DNA from 2 places in the Mediterraneibacter sp. genome. Region 1 is predicted to be linked to the other one. Evidence: predicted binding sites of a transcription regulator. Region 1 holds the regulator's gene; the other holds the start of a gene.
The links. The regulator NrdR, encoded in region 1, represses ribonucleotide reductase genes. The targets are predictions, from matches to a motif close to CACAANATNTTGTG.
Positions count from the first base shown of each region.

Region 2: the regulator NrdR is predicted to act here: its motif matches at 5,747-5,760, upstream of nrdD (anaerobic ribonucleoside-triphosphate reductase).

Region 1 covers NZ_JAPJQP010000015.1:28,252-35,833, reverse strand. The annotation lists gene RCH61_RS07440 (hypothetical protein) at 1-406, shown strand, start outside; gene truA (tRNA pseudouridine(38-40) synthase TruA) at 558-1,337, opposite strand; gene nrdR (transcriptional regulator NrdR) at 1,346-1,795, opposite strand; gene RCH61_RS07425 (PRC-barrel domain-containing protein) at 1,880-2,134, opposite strand; gene RCH61_RS07420 (DUF3783 domain-containing protein) at 2,279-2,653, shown strand; gene RCH61_RS07415 (DUF975 family protein) at 2,703-4,277, shown strand; gene arcC (carbamate kinase) at 4,403-5,332, shown strand; gene trhA (PAQR family membrane homeostasis protein TrhA) at 5,545-6,354, shown strand; gene RCH61_RS07400 (DeoR/GlpR family DNA-binding transcription regulator) at 6,447-7,202, opposite strand; gene RCH61_RS07395 (PTS fructose transporter subunit IIABC) at 7,389-7,582, opposite strand, start outside.
Region 2 covers NZ_JAPJQP010000001.1:38,602-46,183, forward strand. The annotation lists gene RCH61_RS00180 (bifunctional folylpolyglutamate synthase/dihydrofolate synthase) at 1-887, shown strand, start outside; gene folE (GTP cyclohydrolase I FolE) at 892-1,452, shown strand; gene RCH61_RS00190 (HD domain-containing protein) at 1,500-1,991, shown strand; gene folP (dihydropteroate synthase) at 1,988-2,803, shown strand; gene folK (2-amino-4-hydroxy-6-hydroxymethyldihydropteridine diphosphokinase) at 2,924-3,763, shown strand; glycine riboswitch at 3,935-4,067, shown strand; gene RCH61_RS00205 (alanine/glycine:cation symporter family protein) at 4,070-5,485, shown strand; gene nrdD (anaerobic ribonucleoside-triphosphate reductase) at 5,897-7,582, shown strand, end outside.

The DNA.
Region 1 (7,582 bases):
TGACGGACATTTACAATATTTATCTTTACAGATTTTTTCTATCATTCAACAATTTATGGAACCGGTTCAAATTTTTATTGTTTCGGATTTAACATCAGAATTTGAGATATTAAAACTATATCTTACAAGAGAATTTTCTCAACAAAGAGTTACGATCAGACCTGTTCTTTTTAACGCTCAAGACTTAACTTTTATGTCCTCATTAAATAACAGCGTCATTATAGTAAAAAAAGTTTTTACATCTGCCGTTACAGCTCTGGGCATATCTGAAAAAAATATCATCGTGCCGATCACGATCGAGATAAATGACCTTGATAAAAAAACAATCGCAGAGTCTGTCGTAAAATGCGAAACGAATACGTTCAGGGATTTTATCTTAAAACAAAATGAAAAGAGAAAAAATTGATTAGCCCAAAAATCAACCCTTAATCACCGAAAATGCCAAAAGGCACATTCGGGGATTGTAGGCGGTCGCCAAGATCTCTGGCAAGCCCGGACTTTGGCTCGCCGCCATGCAAAAGGGGACAGGCGGTCGCACACTGCCTGTCCCTTTCCTGTTATTCATAACGCACTTCTTTTAAAAAGAGTCCTCTTGCCGGCGCCAAAAATCCGGCCTTCGCCCTGTCATTACTGTCAAGTGCCTCTTTCACACTCTCTGCCGTGCGCTCCCCGACTCCGACTTCAAGCAAAGTTCCTGTCAGGATTCGCACCATATGATACAAAAAACCGGTTCCGTCATATCGAATCACAACATAATCTCCCATACCGATTCGATTCTGACCATTGCCTTGTATTTTGCCTTTTTCTTCCGTAATCGTAATACCATAAACCGTCCGTCTGACGGACTTTCCGTCTTTTTTGTCTGTATATGCTGCAAACGAATGCATTCCGGTCAAATATCCCGCCGCTTTTTTCATACTTGCAAGATCCAGTTCCCTCGGGAAATGATAACAATATCTGCGCGTAAACACATCCGGCTTCATCCCTGTATCGATCCGATATTCGTAAACTTTCCCTGTCGCGCTTTTTCGCGCATGAAATCCATTTTTCACCAGTTCCGCATTGAGAATACGAATATCCGGCGGCAGAGAGTCATTCAGTTTTCTTACAAACAGATCAGTCTGCACTTTTCCCGAAAGAACAATGCTTACCGTCTGACCGAGTGCATGAACTCCCGCATCCGTTCTGCCCGAGCCGTCCGCCTGTACCTCATATCCTGTGCACTGCGTCAAAGCTCCCTCTAAGATTCCCTGTATCGTCCGATCCGTGTTCGCCTGCCTCTGCCATCCCTGATAATTCGTCCCATCATACGCGATCGTTAATTTGTATGTCCTCATAACGATATCTACTGCAGAAATTTCTTAAGCTCGTCCACAAATGTACCTGCGTCTTTAAACTCTCTGTATACAGAAGCAAAACGCACATACGCCACCGGATCCAGTTCTTTTAATTTCTCCATAACGATCTCTCCGATCTCACTGCTCGGAATCTCTTTTTCCTCACGGTTAAAAATTTCAAGTTCGATGGCATCGATCGTCTTTTGGATCGCTTCCGCAGGAACCGGACGTTTATAACATGCGCTTAATACGCCATGTTCAATCTTAGATCTTTCATACTGCTCTCTGTTATTATCTTTTTTTATAACAATGAGCGGAATCGTCTCTACTTTTTCATATGTCGTAAATCTTCTGCCGCACTCGTCACAAGAACGCCTTCTCCTGATCGAGTTTTTATCTTCCGCGGGACGAGAATCTATCACTCTCGTATCCGGATTTCCACAATATGGACATCTCATGATCTTTCCGCCTTTCTTTCTCTTTTTTCTGTTTCTGTATCATTTTTCTTTTCAACTTATGACTCGTTTATTATATCACAGGCTTTAAAATTTTTGTAAAAATTTTTCTTCTTTAATTTCTACAAGTACAATATCCGGTCCGATCTTTTTTATACAGGAAAACGGAATCACATATTCGCTGTCTGTTCCGAAAAAACCACAGATTTTTCCCGGTCCCGGTATAATGATCGCCTCGATTTCCCCGGTACATATATTTATTTCCACATCCGCAATACAGCCGAGACGTTTCCCGCTGCAGACGTTGATCACTTCCTTTTCCTTTAATTCACAGATTCGCATACCGGTCGCCGCCATTTTTATTTTCTTCATTTATTATATGAAAAACCTGTCTTTTCGTTTCTCTTTCTTTTTTTCAATTTATGAGATACAATAACATCAGTAAAGAAACACCGACAACAATTTCTATACGAAAGGATTTTAAATATGAAAGAGACGATTTTATTATTTCATCCGCCGGAGAAAAAACAGCTTCTGAAACTTCAGTCAGCCTTACTGCCTCTGCACATCCGCATTCAGATCATTAAACGCGAACAATACAACCAGCCTCTCGGATTTCTTGCAGGCATGAAAGAGATTTCCCCGGTCGAGGGAACTTACGAAGGGGAGGAACTTCCGGACACAATGTTTCTCTTCTGCTCACTTGACAGCGGCAGACTGGATCAGGTTCTGGCAGCCCTTCGGAAAAGCGGAGCCGGACCGTTTCCATATAAGGCGGTATTAACGCCGACGAACAGCAAATGGAACGCACTCGACTGCTTCAGCGAAATCCGCCGTGAACACGAAGCGCTCCATCCATAAAGAATACAAAAACGGCAGACATTTTCTGCCGCTTTAGGGAGAGATAACTATGTGGAAACAAAGAACCTTAAAAAAAGCTTCTAAGTCATATATGAAACAGGCGTATACCAAAATGGTGTCCGTCTGCTTCATTATTTCTTTGCTCACAACAGCATACCCTATATCTACAACTTTTTTGAATTTGCAGAAGCTTTCCGGCCCTGCTTACTCAGATGCCGCATTTTCTTTAAGCATTCCTAATTCGGAAGCATTTGCCGAGACTATCGGACTGATTTTCGGTGGAAATACTTTTCTGAAACTTTTACAGAATACGCTGTTCCATGTGTTCTCCTTTTTGATTGATCTTTGTTCAGCAAGTATTTCTGTATTTTTCAACGCTCTGCGAACGATCAACGCCTGCTTCACTGAACCGTTCAGTGCGTCGCTTATATTTCTTATTATCGGACTTCTCGTGACCTTTATCTATCAGTTATTCGTCAATTATGTGCTGATTGTAGGGGAAATGAGATTTTTCCTCGAAACGCGGAAGTATAAAAGAACCTCTATCTCTAAGATTTTCTTCTTGTATAAACTCCGCTGCCTCTCGGCATCAGTATGGGTAATGTTCTGCAGATCTGTTTTTCAGTTTCTTTGGAATTTTACCATTGCAGGCGGTATTATAAAGCACTACGAATATGCGATGATCCCGTATATTTTAGCAGAGAACCCGAAAATAAGCCGAAAAGACGCTTTCTTTTTGTCAAAACAACTCATGCAGAAAAACAAATGGAAACTGTTCCTGCTGGATTGTTCTTTTATCGGATGGAAGCTTTTGTCCATTGCAACGCTTGGCCTCCTTGATTTTCTGTTTGTCAACCCATATATCACCGGATGCAAAGCAGAACTTTATGCAGCCCTTCGCAGAGACTATGTTCTCTCCCGTTCCCAGCGCTACGAAATGCTGAACGATTCTTATTTGGAACACGTTCCTTCCGAGGATGAGCTTCTCATCAGCAAAGCGCTTTACGATGATTCGCAAGGACCTTATACGAAGATCTCCTATTTTGAGCCGGAGCAATACCCCGTCTTTCTTTTCTCTGTCCAGCCTAAAATGGTAAAGCCTTCTGCCCGCGTATATCGAAATTATGACGTTTTGTCATGTATTTTTCTGTTCCACGCCGCTTCTTGTTTCGGATGGATTCTTGAAGCGCTCATCCACCTTATGCGTGACGGAACAGTTTCCGACGTCCGCTTATTACTCGGTCCGTGGCTTCCGCTCTACGGAATTTATGGACTTTTTATCATTAAGCTGTCGAAACGGCTGCTCAAAAAACCTGTTTCCGTTTTCTTCCTTAATTTTGCAGTATTTTCAATATTGCAGTATTTGTTCAGCTTTACGATGGAATTTTTTACCGGATGCAGGCTTTGGGACTTCAGTGAATTTTTCCTTAATCTCAACGGCAGGATCTATCTTGGCGGATCTGCCGCATTTGCTCTGCTTGGATGCGCGTTCATCTATTACCTGGCGCCAAACTGGACAAATCATTTTTCAAAATTATCAAAGAAAACGCAAACGGTTTTCTGTGTCATTTTAAACATTTTATTCCTTTTGGATATTCTTTTGTCAATCATTCTTTCATATTGATTTTTCAAAAAAATAATAGTAAACTTTTCGTAAACGATATTACTATTTATCTGAAAGAAGAACGCATCTTTTCACAACAAAACGGTATGTCATCCAAACGGATGACGGAATGGAGACGATGAATTATGAAAAAACGAGTTGTTATAGCTCTCGGGCACCGCGCTTTGGGCACTACACTTCCTGAACAGCAGCTTTCTGTAAAACATACAGCAAAATGTATCGCCGACCTGATCGAGGAAGGATTTCAGGTTGCCATCACACACAGCAATGCTCCACAAGTCGGCATGATCCATACTGCCATGAATGAGTTTGCAAAAAATCATCCCGAATTTACTGCCTGTCCGATGTCGGTATGTTCTGCCATGAGTCAGGGGTATATCGGATATGATCTGCAGAACGGCATCCGGGAAGAATTACTAAACCGCGGTATTTACCGCACAGTCAGTACAATCCTTACACAGGTGATCGTCGATCCTTATGACGAAGCATTTTACACCCCGACAAAAGTGCTCGGACGATGCATGAACGCAGAGGAAGCGAACGAAGAGCGCAAGAAAGGAAACTATGTGATCGAAGAACCTGGAAAAGGATTTCGCCGTGTCGTATCTGCTCCGAATCCGGTCAAAATCGTAGAACTGGACGCTGTCAACGCTCTGCTTGACGCCGACCAGATTGTAATCGCCGCCGGCGGCGGCGGAATTCCGGTCTTAGAACAGGATAATCATTTAAAAGGAGCAAGCGCCGTTATCGAGAAAGACCTTGCCGCCGGAAAACTGGCAGAAGGAATCGACGCAGATCTTTTAATTATCCTTACGAATGTTGATCAAGTATGTATCAACCACGGACAGGATAATGAACTTCCTCTTTCTGAGATCACAACCGAACAAGCAAAGAATTATATGGAAGAAGGACATTTCGGCATCTATAATATGCTCCCGAAATTCCGCGCGGCTGTAGATTTTATCGAACAGCGCGAAGGTCGATGCGCTTACATTACTTCTTTTGATAAGATAAAAGACGCGCTGAAAGGAAAAACCGGAACAAAAATTTTTTAACAAAAAACAGCCTGATCAATTTAAAACAGATCAGGCTGTTTTTTATTTTTTATCATTCTTTATTTTCCACTCTTCCCATTACAGATAAGACCGTCTAAATTTTTTTAATTTCATGTTGATTTCCGTGTATCAATGGTGTAATATATGCATATATTAGATGTAGTTTTGAAAACTACATGTCGTATTATAATAATTCGGAGGTGTATATTATCATGGGAAACACTCATGCTATTACTAAAAAATCAGTCTTTACAAATAACCGCCATACATTCCGCGCACAGAATTATACAGGAAAAAATTATTCTTCCGCTAATTATACAGTTACCGGCTATCCTTCCGGGAAATCTGCCAATGCAGAAAATCTCTGCGGGAAATTTTCTATCAAAGAACCCGGAAGCGCCATCACCCACTTTATCGGGATGGTCATGGCATTGATCGCATCCTTTCCGCTGCTTATCAAAGCGGCTCAGCAGCCGGATCCTGTTTATCTGATCTCTATGTCCGTTTATGCTGCAAGTTTGATCTTGCTCTACGCGGCAAGCACAACATACCACACATTTAACGTTTCGGAAAAAGGGAACACAGTTTTAAAAAAGATCGACCATATGATGATCTCTGTCCTCATCGCCGGAAGTTATACTCCGGTCTGCTTACTCGTTTTGGAAGGTCGGATGCGGATCATTTTGCTTGCTGTTGTCTGGACTCTTGCACTGACAGGAATTCTGATCAAAGCTTTTTGGGTGTTTTGCCCGAAATGGGTTTCTTCCGTTCTTTATATCGGTATGGGCTGGACATGTGTCCTCGCATTTGCACAGATTTTCAACAATTTGGCTCCTGCAGCTTTCGGTTGGCTGCTCGCAGGCGGCATTGTTTACACAGTCGGCGGCATTATTTACGCATTGAAAGTACCGATTTTCAATAACAGGCATAAAAACTTCGGAAGCCATGAGATCTTTCATCTCTTCGTTATGGGCGGAAGCATCTGTCATTTTATCGTAATGTACGGATACCTGCTGCCGTAGAAACTAACTTCATCGCCATACAAAAAAATCAACAGACATCTTCTCATTTTTGCTTCGATGTCTGTTGATTTTCTTTTTCTTACTAAACGGCGCTAAACAGGTTTTTCCCTGCACACAATCAGCTTTTCACCTTCTTTATATCCTTCCAACGTTTCCTCCGTAAGTATCACGCCCTCACAAAAGGATGCGAATGTTACTGCACTTATGTTTCCGAATTTTGTACTGTCCGCAAGGATGTACGCCTGCCGGCACTGCTTTACCGCCGCGCGCTTCACTTGCGCTTCTCCGGCATCAGGCGTCGTAAATCCTTCTTTTCTCGTAATGCCGTTCGTTCCGAAAAATCCTTTTGTAAAATGATATTTCTGCAGCATCTCCATTGCCTGCGCTCCGATCACTGCTTCTGTGGAGCTTTTCAATTCGCCCCCTATAAGCAAAACATGATTTCCCTGCGACGCAAGTTTTTGCGCATGAGCCACTGCATTCGTCACAAATGACGCTTTCTTCCCCGCCAAAAATTCTACCATATAACCGACGGATGTCCCTGCATCAAGATAGACAAAATCATCATCTTCGATCAGATCTGCTGCATATTGTGCGATCCGAATCTTCTCTTCTTTTTTGACGTTCACTTTTTGTGCCACTGTCGGTTCTCTCATCTCATAGGTATGATCTACAGCAACCGCTCCTCCGAATACCTTCGTCAGCTTTCCCGCCTTATCCAGCGCTGTAATGTCCCGTCTTGCAGTCGATTCCGAGACTCCGAGGCTTTCTGTAATTTCAGCTACCGTAATACTCTTTTTGGCTTTCAGGCGTTCCAATATCCGTTCAAACCTTTGCTCTGTTAACATAATACCCTCTTTGCATATAATAAACTGATACTATATGTTCTTTCTCTTTTTTCTAATACGAGGGTCATCTTTCAATCTATATCTCTTGATGGCCCTCGCATTCATTTACCATATGACACTATTCTATCATCTTTTTACTTTATATGCTTCAAATATTTTATTTTTCCTGCTTTTCCTGCTGCTTTTTCAAACTTTCTTTTTCAATATTCCGAGAAGCAGCGCCGATACAACTGTTCCTGCTACAAGTGCGATCAAATACTGAAGCGGATTTCCTACAACCGGGAATACGAAGATTCCGCCGTGCGGAGCCATCAGCGTACAGTTAAATGCCATCGAAAGCGCTCCTGCAACAGCCGAGCCTGCGATACAAGCCGGAAGCA
Region 2 (7,582 bases), on a different contig from region 1:
TGAAAAATACAGTTTGTGCCGTGTTTTCTTCGATCAGTATGGATCATGTCGGGATCATCGGCAATACACTCTCTGAGATTGCGGAAACTAAAGCCGGGATCATGAAACCGGGATGTACGGTAGTGTCGGCGCCGCAAAAATCTGAAGTGCGGATTGTTTTGGAACGAAAAGCAAAGGAACTTGGATGCCCGCTCTTTTATGCAGAGCCGGAAAAAGCTGTTATCTTAGAAGAAGATTACCGCGGTATGAGGTTTTCTTATAAAAGTACCGAAAATATACAGATCCGTCTGTCAGGAACTTATCAGCTGATCAATGCAGTTACTGCGTGGGAGACCGTACATGTTCTGAAACAGTCAGAAGAGAAGCCGTTTTGGCAGAAGGAACAAGACTGGGAACAGTCGGTGAAGACAGGTTTTTTGAAAACAGAATGGTTCGGAAGATTTACCAATATTTCAGAACGTCCGATCGTTCTTGTGGACGGCGCTCATAATGAGGATGCGGCAAAAAGGCTGGCGGAATCGGTACGGACGTATTTCCCGGGAAAGAAACTGATCTATATTATGGGCGTTTTTCGGGATAAAGAATATGATAAGATCATTCGGAGCATGATCCCTTATGCAAGATGTGTGTATGCAGTGGATCTTCCCAATACGGAACGGACCTTAAGTGCACAGAAACTAAAAGAAGCCGTTTTGGCAGAATCAAAAGATGTGCCGGTATATGCAGTCGGACAGATCCGACAGGCGGTGAAAAAAGCGCTTCGGGATGCGGGGGAAGACGATATTATTCTTGCATTCGGATCTCTGTCTTATTTAGGGCAGGTAAAAGAAGCGGTTTACAAAGAGCAGACGGAGCAAAAAAGGCATTTAATAGAAGATGAAGGATGAAAAAATGATAGATCAGGAGAAAGTAAAAGAAGCAGTCAGATTATTATTGGAAGGAATCGGAGAGGATGTCGGAAGGGAAGGGCTGATTGATACGCCGGATCGGATCGCCAGAATGTGTGAGGAAATATACGGCGGGTACGAAGAAGATGCAAAACACCATTTAAGGAAAACGTTTCATGCGCAAAACAGCGAGATGGTTGTGGAAAAGGATATTACTTTTTATTCTATGTGTGAGCATCATCTTCTCCCTTTTTATGGGAAAGCTCATATTGCGTATCTTCCGGATGGGAAAGTCGTAGGTCTTAGTAAACTGGCTAGAACTGTAGAAGTGTTTGCAAGAAGACTCCAGCTTCAGGAACAGCTCACAGGGCAGATTGCAGATGCACTGATGGAAGAGATCGCGCCGAAAGGGGCGGCAGTTATTATTGAAGCGGAGCATATGTGTATGACGATGCGGGGAATAAAGAAACCGGGAAGTAAGACCGTGACGATTGCAAAAAGAGGAGCGTTTCAGACAGATCCTCTTTTGGAAGAACGTTTTTTCAGAATGCTTGAAAGAGGCTAGATCAGACAGATGAAAGAAAAGGACTGCCGGAGGAAAAGATAAAAGATATGGAAAGAGTAAATGCGGTGATGAGTCATCCGTTATATAAAGAATATTACAGCAGGCTGGAAAAGGCGGAAAAAGACCGGATTTTTTGCAGACATCAGATGTCTCATCTTCTTGATGTGGCAAGGATCGCGTATATTCTTAATTTGGAAAATGCAGACGGATTTCGAAAAGATGTGATTTATGCGGCGGCAGTACTGCATGATATAGGAAAGTCTCTTCAGTATGAGGAAGGGATTCCCCATGAGATCGCCGGAGAGGAGATCGCCGGAAAGATCCTGGCAGAACTTCCGAAGGAAATCACTTTTTCTGAAGAAGAGAAGACAGAGATCATCGCCGCGGTGCGCGGACATCGGCGGCTTCGAAAAAATGCAGGAAGATTGGAACAGCTTCTGTATGAAGCGGATAAGGCGTCCAGGGTATGTTTTGCCTGTCCGGCACAGAGGGAATGTAACTGGGAAAAAGAAAAGAAAAATATGGAGATAAAAATATGATCATAGGCGGAAAAGAATTTGACACAGAACATAATACATATCTTATGGGGATTTTGAATGTGACCCCTGATTCCTTCTCGGATGGAGGTCGTTTTGATAAGATGGATGCGGCGTTATCTCATGCAGAGCAGATGGTGAGAGAGGGCGCGCATATTTTGGACGTAGGCGGGGAATCAACCCGTCCCGGTCATGTTCAAATTACAGATGAGGAAGAGATCGGCAGGGTCGTTCCGGTTATTGAGAAACTGAAGAGGGAATTTGATGTTCCTGTTTCTGTTGATACATATAAAAGTGCGGTGGCAGAGGCGGCGATTCGTGCCGGAGCCGATCTTGTAAATGATATATGGGGATTGAAATATGATGAAAAAATGGCGGGCGTTATTGCTGCAAATCAAGTTGCGTGCTGCCTGATGCATAACCGGACGGAGGCGTCATACAACAGGTTTCTTCCTGATTTTATGGAAGATATGAGAGAGTGTGTTAAAATTGCAGAACGGGCAGGGATCTCTCGGGATCAGATGATTCTTGATCCCGGAGTCGGCTTTGGAAAGACATATGAAATGAATTTGGAGATCATACAGAAGCTGGAGGTGATGCATGAATTGCATCTTCCGATCCTTCTTGGAACGTCCCGGAAATCCGTGATCGGTCTTACACTGGATCTTCCGGCAGACGAGCGGGAAGAAGGAACGGCAGTGACGACGGTCTATGCAGTACAGAAGCGATGTGCATTTGTACGCGTTCATGATGTGGAAAAAAATAAAAGGGCAATTCTTATGACGCAGGCGATCATGCGGGAACATGAAGTATAATCAGGACTGTAAAACAGGCAAGCGAAGCTGTCGGGCTGACTGCTTCGCTTGCGTGCAGTTTAGATAAAGGAAGGTTTGACGTACAGGAGAATGTGCAGCGGAGAGGAAGAAAGATAGAAAATGAGAAAAAAATATGATGAAATTAGAATAGAAGATCTGGAAGTGTTTGCAAATCACGGTGTGTTTCCGGAAGAAAATGTGCTGGGACAAAAATTTTTGGTTTCGGCAGTTCTTTATACAGACACACGAAGAGCCGGGCTTGCAGATGATCTGACCGCATCCATTCATTACGGAGAAGTGAGCGCTTTTATAGATCGCTATTTGCGGGAACATACCTTTCAGCTTTTGGAACGGGCGGCGGAAAGCCTTGCAGAAGAACTTCTGCTGGATACGGCCGGACTTCAGAAGATCCGGCTGGAGATTAAAAAACCGTGGGCGCCTGTACGGCTTCCGCTGAAAACGGTCAGCGTTTCGATCGAGCGTGGATGGCATACGGCATATATTGCGCTTGGTTCTAACATCGGAGATAAAGAAAAATATATTGCCGATGCAGTAAAAGCATTGGATGGGATAAAAGGCTGCCGTGTTGAAAAAGTTTCTGCTCTGATTGAGACGCCTCCGTACGGAGTGACGGATCAAGATGATTTTCTGAATGGATGTCTGAAATTAAAAACACTGCTTTATCCTGAGGAACTTTTGAAAGAGTTAAACAAAATTGAAAAAGCGGCGGGCAGGGAGAGAAAGATCCACTGGGGACCGAGAACGCTTGATCTGGATATTATTTTATATGATGATCTTGTGTGCCAGGAGGATCATTTATGTATCCCTCATGTAGAAATGCATAAAAGGGAGTTCGTGCTCCGTCCACTGACGGAGATTGCACCGTATGTCCGTCATCCATTGTACGGAAAGACTGTAACGGAAATGTTGGAAACCTTACAGAGGAATGTCGAAAAATAGAGCAGAAACTTCGGGCTGCTGCGGCATTTTTTGGAAGAAAAAGACGTCGTCAGTAATCATACCGATTATAAGTGAATTGTATGAAAAAGGTCGTACAAAGCCTTTCATAGAAAAATCTTGATTTTTATTATCTTCTATGCTATTCTGAACTGTGTCGTGTTAAAGCACGAAAGAGAAAACTCAGGAGAGTCTCTTTGCTGTCTGTGGTGAGGGCGGCGAAAGAGCGCCGAAGGTGTAAGCGGCGGATTCGGCTTTTGATAGCGAATGCTGCGAGTCTCTCAGGCAAAAGGATGGAGGTATAAAGGAATGTTAGAGCAAATCGACCAAATCATTAAGGTGATCGACGAGGCAGTGTGGGGACTGCCATTGATCATTCTGATCCTGTTTACAGGATTTCTTCTCACAACCCGGCTGGGTCTTTTACAAATAAGACATCTCGGGAAAGCACTAAAATTTATGTTTCAAAATGAAGAGGATGGACATGGTGAAGTGACCAGTTTCGGAGCGCTTTGTACAGCGTTATCGGCAACGATCGGAACCGGAAACATCACAGGAGTTGCAACCGCATTGGCGGCAGGCGGTCCGGGAGCGCTGTTTTGGATGGTTATCGCGGCGTTTTTCGGAATGGCGACAAAATATGCGGAAGGCCTTTTGGCGATCAAATATCGCACGATCGACAAAGACGGGCATGTCCTCGGAGGACCGTTCTATTATATTGAAAACGGAATGGGTAAGAACTGGAGATGGCTGGCTAAGGTTTTTGCATTTTTCGGAGCCGGTGTAGGTCTCTTTGGTATCGGTACGTTTACGCAGGTAAACAGTATCTCGTCAGCAGTAAAAAACTTTTTTGATCCGAAATCGGCAAATGTTGTTTTTTCTGCTTTTGGTCATGATTATACAATGGCTACGGTTGTGACAGGACTGATCCTGACGCTTTGTGTCGGACTTGTCGTGATCGGCGGCATTAAGAGAATCGCAAAAGTGTCGGAAGTTGTTGTTCCGTTTATGGCGGTGCTTTATGTGGCGCTTGGTGCGATTATCATTATTACAAATATTACGGCTGTTCCGGCAGCGCTTGTTTCGATTGTAAAATCAGCGTTCACAGGCAGTGCGCTGGCAGGCGGTGCGATGGGAACGATGGTTGTTGCGATGCAGAAAGGGATTGCGCGCGGGATCTTCTCGAATGAATCAGGACTTGGAAGCGCGCCGATCGCAGCGGCAGCGGCAAGGACGAAAGAACCGGTTCGTCAGGGACTTGTTTCTATGACGGGAACATTTATTGACACAATCGTAATCTGTACGATGACAGGTCTTTCTATCGTGATTGCGGGTACTTGGATGAATCCGGAACTTGAAGGCGTTGAAATTACGGTGGCTGCATTCCAAAAAGGATTGCCATTCCCTCCGGTTGTGGCTTCGTTTGCCTTGATGCTCTGCCTTGTGTTCTTTGCATTTACGACAATACTTGGCTGGAACTATTACGGTGAGAGATGTATCGAATATCTCTTTAACAGAAATCAATCTGTAGTGAAAGGATATCGCTGGCTCTATATCCTTGCAGTATTTATCGGACCGTATATGACAGTTGCGGCTGTCTGGAATATCGCGGATATCTTTAACGCGTTGATGGCATTTCCGAATCTGATCGCTCTTTTGGCGCTGAGCGGAGTTGTCGTGAGCGAAACGAAAGACTATTTCGCAAGACAGAAGAAGGCAAAGTAAAGAAAAGAATGAAATTGTAAACGAAAAAGAAAAGTCTGTACTTATCAATTAGATAGGGCAGGCTTTTTTTGCTGGCGACCATTTCCGGTAATTTCTTCGTTTTGTGTACTTCATAAGAAAATGGGTAAAGTGACAGATAATTTTATCTGTGGTGTTTATTTGTGTAAAAGGAAACGGAAATATTCCTATAAAAACGACAATCTTTCGTAAAAATACAGTTGTTCTGAAAATACATTATCATGTGTTTTGGGGATTGCATTATACTATATTTTGTATTAGAATAGGATTTAGACAGCGCGGAACATGAAAGCCGTGTGATGCGAGATATGAGGCAAACTTTCCGCAAAACATCCGCAGGAGCAGAGAAGCGGAATGCATATGAAAAAAAAGATAGATGAGGAGAGGCAGAATATGAAGATTATCAAGAGAAATGGAGCAGAAGAAGTATTTGACATTAAGAAGATTGTCGTTGCTGTGACGAAAGCGGATTCTTCTTCAGAAGGAAGAAGCCTGACAGATTCTCAGATCGAAGATATCGCAGAATTTGTTGAATTTAAGTGTAATAAGCTGAACCGTGCAGTTTCCGTTGAGGAGATACAGGATCTTGTGGAAGATCAGATCATGGCGACAGGCGCGTTTGAGCTGGCAAGAAGATATGTGAGATATCGCTATAAGAGATCACTTGTGCGTAAGGCTAACACGACGGATAATAGAATCCTTTCCCTGATCGAATGCAACAATGAAGATGTAAAACAGGAAAATTCTAATAAGAATCCGGCGGTTAACAGTGTACAGCGCGATTATATGGCCGGAGAGGTGAGCCGTGACCTGACACAGAGAATGCTTCTCCCGGAAGATATCGTGGAGGCAGATAAAGAAGGGATCATTCATTTTCATGATTCGGATTATTATGCGCAGCATATGCATAACTGTGATCTTGTGAATTTGGAAGATATGCTTCAGAACGGAACAGTTATCAGCGGAACAATGATTGAAAAGCCGCATAGTTTCTCTACGGCATGTAATATTGCAACGCAGATTATTGCACAGGTGGCAAGCAATCAGTATGGCGGACAGAGCATTTCCCTCGCGCATCTTGCACCGTTCGTTCAGGTGTCAAGAGACAAGATCCGCACAGAAGTTCTTCAGGAGATGGAGATGGTAGGAATTGATTATCCGAAGCAGGTGCTCAACGATATCGTGGAAGGACGTCTGAAAAAAGAGATTATAAAAGGAGTGCAGACGATCGAATATCAGGTGATCACTCTGATGACGACAAACGGTCAGGCTCCGTTCCTTACAGTATTTATGTATCTTAATGAAGCGAAAAACGAGCAGGAGAAAAAAGATCTTGCAATGATCATTGAAGAGACATTAAAACAGCGCTACAAAGGTGTGAAAAACGAGGCCGGCGTATGGGTGACACCGGCGTTCCCGAAACTGATCTATGTGTTGGAAGAGGACAACATCGAAGAGGGCGCTCCGTATTTCTATCTGACAGAACTTGCGGCAAAATGTACGTCGAAACGTCTTGTCCCGGATTATATTTCCGAGAAGAAGATGAAAGAACTCAAAGAAGGCAACTGCTTCCCTGTTATGGGATGCCGCAGCGCGCTTAGTCCATGGAAAGATGAAAACGGAAACTATAAGTTCTACGGACGTTTCAATCAGGGTGTTGTGACGATCAACCTTGTAGATGTAGCTCTGTCTTCAGGCGGAGATGAGGATAAATTCTGGAGGATATTTGATGAGAGGCTGGATCTTTGCTACCGTGCATTGATGTGCAGACATAACCGTCTGAAAGGAACTCTTTCTGACGCGGCTCCGATCTTGTGGCAGTTTGGCGCTTTGGCTCGTCTGAAAAAGGGAGAGACGATCGATAAGTTACTTTACGGCGGATATTCTACGATTTCTCTCGGATATGCAGGTTTGTATGAGTGTGTGAAATATATGACAGGAAAATCCCATACGGATCCGTCTGCAACACAGTTTGCTCTTGATGTAATGAAGTATATGAATCAGGCTTGTGACAGATGGAAAGCAGAGACGAACATTGGTTTTAGCATTTATGGTTCTCCGATCGAGAGTACGACATAC